DNA from 2 places in the Streptomyces capillispiralis genome. Region 1 is predicted to be linked to the other one. Evidence: riboswitches for the same ligand, from Rfam matches in the RefSeq annotation. Region 1 holds a riboswitch; the other holds the start of a gene.
What was found. A riboswitch is a leader RNA that binds a small molecule or an ion and turns the genes downstream of it on or off. The one in region 1 is predicted to bind glycine.
Positions count from the first base shown of each region.

Region 2: another riboswitch for glycine. It lies ahead of gcvT (glycine cleavage system aminomethyltransferase GcvT); the one in region 1 lies ahead of gcvP (aminomethyl-transferring glycine dehydrogenase).

Region 1 covers NZ_VIWV01000001.1:6,780,560-6,783,952, forward strand. Annotated here, with positions in the region: partial or broken gene FHX78_RS29725 (DNA polymerase IV) at 1-1,105, shown strand, start outside; gene FHX78_RS29730 (PRC-barrel domain-containing protein) at 1,024-1,398, opposite strand; glycine riboswitch at 1,514-1,609, shown strand; gene gcvP (aminomethyl-transferring glycine dehydrogenase) at 1,783-3,393, shown strand, end outside.
Region 2 covers NZ_VIWV01000001.1:2,504,060-2,507,452, reverse strand. Annotated here, with positions in the region: gene glyA (serine hydroxymethyltransferase) at 1-347, opposite strand, end outside; gene gcvH (glycine cleavage system protein GcvH) at 362-739, opposite strand; gene gcvT (glycine cleavage system aminomethyltransferase GcvT) at 863-1,981, opposite strand; glycine riboswitch at 2,053-2,178, opposite strand; glycine riboswitch at 2,179-2,279, opposite strand; gene FHX78_RS10205 (AAA family ATPase) at 2,503-3,171, shown strand; gene FHX78_RS10200 (enhanced serine sensitivity protein SseB) at 3,248-3,393, shown strand, end outside.

The DNA.
Region 1 (3,393 bases):
GGGCGAGGCTGCGGGCCGACATACGGGCGGTCACGGGGCTCACCGGCTCGGTGGGACTCGCGGCCTCCAAGATGCTGGCGAAGATCGCCTCGGAGCGGGCGAAGCCGGACGGGCTGGTGCTGATCGAGCCGGGCACCGAGCGCGCCCTGCTGGGGCCGCTGTCGGTGCGGACGCTGCCGGGCGTGGGCCCGGCGACCGGCGACCACCTGCGGCGGGCGGGCATCCACACCGTCGACGAACTCGCCGAGGCCGGCGAGGACGAGCTCGTACGGCTGCTGGGCAAGGCCCACGGGCACGCGCTGTACGCGATGGCGCTGGCGCGGGACGAGCGGGCCGTGGTGGCCGAGCGGGAGACGAAGTCGGTGTCGGTCGAGGACACCTATGACGTGGACATCCACGACCGGGTGCGGGTCGGGACCGAGGTGCGGCGGCTCGCGGACCGGTGTGTGAGCAGGCTGCGGGGGGCGGGGCTGTCCGGGCGCACCATCGTGCTGAAGGTGCGGCGCTACGACTTCTCGACACTCACCCGGTCGGAGACGCTGCGCGGGCCCACGGACGATCCGGCGGTGGTGCGGGAGGCCGCGGCGCGGCTGCTGGACTCGGTCGACACGACGGGCGGGGTGCGGCTGCTGGGCGTGGGGGTCAGCGGACTGGCCGACTACACGCAGGAGGACCTGTTCGCGCAGGCGGCGGGTGCGCGCGAGGACGGACCGGGCGACGAGGAGCCCGAGACCGCGCCCGTGCCGGAGCGGCAGGCGCCCGCGGAGCGGCGATGGCCGGCGGGACACGACGTGCGGCACACCGAGTACGGGCACGGGTGGGTGCAGGGCAGCGGGCTGGGCCGGGTCACGGTGCGCTTCGAGACCCCCGACTCGCAGCCCGGCCGGGTGAAGACCTTCCGAACCGACGATCCGGCCCTGGAGCCCGCAGAACCGCTTCCGCTGGTCCGCCGAAGACCCGATGCGGCGGAGGACGGGGGCGCCGGGGGCGCGGGCGGGTGACCGGAAGCGGGGGGCGAGCGGATCAGGCCGTTTCGTCCCGGCCCGCCAGTTTGCCGAAGGAGTGGTCCGGCAGCGGGGGAGGGGCGGCGATGTCCAGGCCGTAGTGGTGGTAGAGCTGGAGTTCCTGTTCGGGGGAGAGATGACGGCCCACGCCGAAGTCGGGGGCGTCCTTGATCAGGGCGCGTTCGAAGGGGACGTGGAGGGCGCCGTCGATCAGCTCGCTGGGCTCCAGGGGGACGAAGGCGTCCCTGCTGAACAGCCCGGTGCGTATCGCCGCCCACTCCGGGACGCCGGTGGCGTCGTCGAGATAGACCTCGTCGATCGTGCCGATCCGGGTTCCGTTGCGGTCGAACGCCTTGCGGCCGATCAGGTGGCGCGGATCGATGTCGGTCTGCACGGGCCCTCCACTGGTCGCACAATCCATCCGTAAGCACTACAGAACGGCACAATCGGCGGAGCGGCCACTCGAAAGTTCCGCCGCTGTGCTCGCTGGTAGGCTGGCAAACGGCTGCTGACCCCGTGCGGGAGAGCCCTCCGGACACCATCGGGGGCGCCGAAGGAGCAAATCCTCCCCGGAATCTCTCAGGCACACGTACCGCACGGACGAGGTCACTCTGGAAAGCAGGGCGGGTGTCGACGGCTTCCGCTCTCACCGACGGTGAAAGCCGGGTGCCCTGGGGCGTCCGGTGAAGCTCTCAGGTTGAGATGACAGAGGGGGAGGCCGTCCGGGCACCCGCGCCGTGGTGCCCCTCGAAGGTCGTCAGACCAGGAGGCCTCCGCAATGACCGCCCCTCGCACTCCGCTCTCCGAACTCGAACAGGGCATCCCCTTCGAGCAGCGCCACATCGGCCCCAACCACGAGGCGCGGGCCAAGATGCTCGCCCAGGTCGGCTACGGCTCGCTCGACGAGCTGACGGCCGCCGCCGTGCCGGACGTGATCAAGAACGCCGACGCCCTGGACCTGCCGGGTGCGCGGAGCGAGGCCGAGGTCCTGGCCGAGTTGCGCTCGCTGGCCGACCGCAACGAGGTGCTCGGCTGCATGATCGGGCTCGGGTACTACGGGACCTTCACCCCGCCCGTGATCCTGCGCAACGTGATGGAGAACCCCGCCTGGTACACGGCGTACACGCCGTACCAGCCGGAGATCTCCCAGGGGCGGCTCGAGGCGCTGCTGAACTTCCAGACCGTGGTCGCCGAACTCACCGGCCTGCCGACCTCCGGTGCCTCCCTGCTCGACGAGGGCACCGCCGCCGCCGAGGCGATGGCGCTGATGCGGCGCATGGGCAAGAACAAGAAGGGCCTGTTCCTGGTCGACGCGGACGCCCTGCCGCAGACCATCGCCGTGATCGAGACCCGCGCCGAGCCGACCGGTGTCGAGGTCGTCGTCGCCGACCTGAGCGAGGGCATCCCCGCCGAGCTCGCCGGGCGCGAGATCAACGGCGTGCTCATCCAGTACCCGGGCGCCTCCGGTGCCGTCCGCGACATCAAGCCGGTGATCGACCAGGCGCACAAGCTCGGCGCGCTCGTCACCGTCGCCGCCGACCTGCTCGCCCTCACGCTGCTGAAGTCGCCCGGTGAGCTGGGCGCGGACATCGCGGTCGGCACCACCCAGCGCTTCGGTGTCCCGATGGGCTTCGGCGGACCGCACGCCGGCTACATGGCCGTACAGGAGAAGATGGCGCGCAGCCTGCCCGGGCGGCTCGTCGGCGTCTCCGTCGACGCGGACGGCCACAAGGCCTACCGCCTCGCGCTCCAGACGCGTGAGCAGCACATCCGCCGCGAGAAGGCCACCAGCAACATCTGCACCGCCCAGGTGCTGCTCGCCGTCATGGCCGGGATGTACGCCGTCTACCACGGCCCGGAGGGGCTGCGGATCATCGCGCGGCGCACCCACCGGTACGCCACGGTCCTCGCCGAGGGGCTGCGGGCCGGCGGCGCCGAGATCGTGCACGGCTCCTACTTCGACACGCTGACCGTGCGCGTCGCGGGCCGGGCCGCCGAGGTCGTCGCCGCCGCGCGCGACAACGGCGTCAACCTGCGCCTCGTCGACGCCGACCACGTCTCGATCGCCTGCGACGAGACCACCACCAGGGACCGGCTGACCGCCGTGTGGAACGCCTTCGGCGTCGAGGGCGACGTCGAGGCCCTGGACGCGGCCGCGCGGGACACCCTGCCGGACGGGCTACTGCGCGACGACGAGTACCTGACGCACCCCGTCTTCCAGCAGCACCGCTCCGAGACGGCGATGCTGCGCTACCTGCGCCGCCTCGCCGACCGCGACTACGCGCTGGACCGCGGCATGATCCCGCTGGGCTCCTGCACCATGAAGCTCAACGCCACCACCGAGATGGAGCCGGTCACCTGGCCCGAGTTCGGGCAGCTGCACCCCTTC
Region 2 (3,393 bases), 4.3 Mb from region 1:
ATGGTGTCGCCGGGCTTGAGCAGCGCGAACATCGCGGCGGCGTTGGCCTGCGCGCCGGAGTGCGGCTGCACGTTGGCGTGCTCGGCGCCGAAGAGCTCCTTGACCCGGTCGATGGCGATCTGCTCGATCACGTCGACGTGCTCGCAGCCGCCGTAGTAGCGGCGGCCGGGGTAGCCCTCGGCGTACTTGTTGGTGAGGACCGAGCCCTGGGCCTCCATGACCGCGACCGGGGCGAAGTTCTCCGAGGCGATCATCTCGAGGGTGGACTGCTGGCGGTGCAGCTCGGCGTCGACCGCGGCGGCGACCGCCGGGTCGAGCTCGTGCAGGGGCGTGTTCAGAAGCGACATGCGGCTACGGCTCCTCAGCCCGTGATGTGGGCGTCGTACTCGGCGGCGGTCAGCAGGTCGGCCGGCTCGTCGGTGACGCGCACCTTGAACAGCCAGCCGCCCTCGAAGGGGGCCGAGTTCACCAGGGACGGGTCGTTCACGACGTCCTCGTTGACCTCGGTGATCTCACCGGAGACCGGGGAGTACAGGTCGCTGACCGACTTGGTCGACTCCAGCTCGCCGCAGGTCTCGCCCGCGGTCACGTCGTCACCGACCTCGGGGAGCTGGACGAAGACCACGTCGCCGAGCGCGTTGGCCGCGTGCTCCGTGATGCCGACCGTCGACACGCCGTCCTCGGCGGCCGACAGCCACTCGTGCTCCTTGCTGTAACGCAGCTGCTGGGGGTTGCTCATGGCTGGAATTCTCCTGTACGCGGGGGACTGCTGATGACGGAGGGGGCCGCGGAACACACCTGTGACCAGGTACGACGTACCCGGCCGCAGACCCTGCGGCGGTCCGGAAACGCTACGACGGTGTCACTTCTGCCGCTTGTAGAACGGCAGCGCCACGACCTCGTACGGCTCGTGGCTGCCGCGGATGTCCACGCCGACGCCCTCGGTGCCCGGCGCCGCGTGCGCGGCGTCCACGTAGGCCATCGCGATCGGCTTGCCCAGCGTCGGGGAGGGGGCGCCGGAGGTGACCTCGCCGATCACCTCGCCGCCCGCGACGACCGGGTACCCGGCGCGCGGGACCCGGCGGCCCTCGGCGACCAGGCCGACCAGGACCCGGGGCGGTTCGGCCGCGGCGCGCTCGGCGGCCTCGGCCAGCGCCGCGCGGCCCACGAAGTCGCCCTCCTTCTCGAACTTCACCACCCGGCCCAGACCGGCGTCGAAGGGCGTCAGCGAGGTGGTCAGCTCGTGCCCGTACAGCGGCATGCCCGCCTCCAGGCGCAGCGTGTCCCGGCAGGAGAGACCGCACGGGACCAGGCCCGCGCCCTCGCCCGCCTTGGTCAGCGCCTGCCACAGTTCCACCGCGTGCTCCGGCTTCACGAACAGCTCGAAGCCGTCCTCGCCGGTGTAGCCGGTGCGGGCGATGAGCGCGGGGACGCCGGCGACGGTGCCGGGCAGGCCGGCGTAGTACTTCAGGCCGTCGAGGTCGGCGTCGGTGAGGGACTTCAGGATGCCGGGGGACTCGGGGCCCTGGACGGCGAGCAGCGCGTACGCGTCCCGGTCGTCGCGCACCTCGGCGTCGAAGCCGGCCGAGCGCTCCACCAGCGCGTCCAGCACCACCTGGGCGTTGGAGGCGTTGGCCACGACCATGTACTCGGTCTCGCCGAGCCGGTAGACGATCAGGTCGTCCAGGATGCCGCCGTCCTCGCGGCAGATCATGGTGTAGCGGGCACGACCGGGCTTCACCCCGCCGATGTTGCCCACCAGGGCGAAGTCGAGGAGGGCGGCGGCCCGCGGGCCGGTGACCGTGATCTCGCCCATGTGCGAGAGGTCGAACAGGCCGGCCCGCGTGCGCACGGCGTTGTGCTCGTCGCGCTCGGAGCCGTAGCGCAGGGGCATGTCCCAGCCGGCGAAGTCGGTCATCGTCGCGCCGAGCGAGCGATGCAGGGCATCGAGCGCGGTCCGGCGGGGTTCGGTACTGCTCATCGGTCGTCTCCCAAGGCGATGGGGTCCCTCCCGCGCGAGTGCGTCCGAGCGTGGGGGAAGGCGAGGGCGGTTCCTCCCCATCTGTCATCGGAACCTGAGAGGTTCGCCATGACCACCCGCGCAGGGGAGGGCTCATGGCTTGCACCTTGGGTGGAGCCGACGCAGCACGGCTGCGGCGGCCCGCTTTTCAGATGTGCCTCGCCCGCGCGGTAACGGGGCCTGAGAGATTCAAGGGAGGGACTTGCTCCTTCGGCGCCCCGGCGGCAAACGGTGCCGGGGACTCTCCCGCGCGGATTCAAACGGCCGGTATGCAGTTGGCGCGCACATCATTGCACGCATCGCGGGGGTGCGGCAGGGGGACCCTTTCTCTGGGGTGCACACGGCGTACGGGCACGGTCACAGCAGGCTGTGACAGGCCTGTTTCACGAAACGGACGGAATCGAGAGGCGCCCGGCATTACCTTTTCTTTACACTCGGTGGGGATTGGGACTCGTACCTGGCCCCAGGGGAGGACGATCACGGTGAACAGGACCACGGCGTGCGCCACCACCACGGGGGTCGCGCTGCCCCAGCAGCCGGCCGCTCAGGTCCGGGGGGCCCGCGGCGCGCTGCCGGCGCCCGTCGTCCGCGATCTGCGCGCCCGGGCCGGCCGCAGCCCGCGCGCCCTGCTCTTCGGGCCCCGGGACCTCGTCGTGGTCACCGGACTGCCCGGCAGCGGCAAGTCCACGCTGATGCGGCGCGCGGTGCGCGGCGTCGGCATCGACTCGCAGAACACCCGGGACCGCTGGGAGCGCCGCATGCCGCACTTCCTGCCGTACGGGGTGTACCGCCCGCTGGTCCGCCTCGCGCACTACGCCGGGCTGCGCCGGGCGCTGCGGGCCGGCGGGGGCATCGTCGTCCACGACTGCGGGACGCAGGCCTGGGTGCGCCGCTGGCTGGCCCGCGAGGCCCGACGCAGGGGCGCCGCCCTGCACCTGCTGCTGCTCGACGTCACACCGCAGGAGGCGCTGGCCGGCCAGCGCGAGCGCGGGCGCGGGGTCTCCCGGTACGCGTTCCTGCGCCACCGCGCGGCCGGCGACCGGCTGCTGCGCGCCGTGGAGCGCGGGGAGGTCCCGGCCGGCTGCGGTTCGGCGGTCCTGATCGACCGGGACGCGGCCGACACGCTCCGCCGCATCGGCTTCGCGGCCTGACCGGCCCCGGCGCGGAGCCCCCGGCAGCGGTTAGCCTTTCCAGCCACAGCAGTGGTTCCAGGCAGGTGGTAGGCAGATGGACTTCCCGGCGGACTTCCCGGCGCAGGCGCATCCCCATCCGCACGGTGGATGGCCCGGCAACGAGCTGGAGGAGGTGCTCTCCGCCTCCCTCGGCGTCCCCTCGGCAGGGGGCAGGATCGTCGAGGTGCTGGGCCGCAGCTT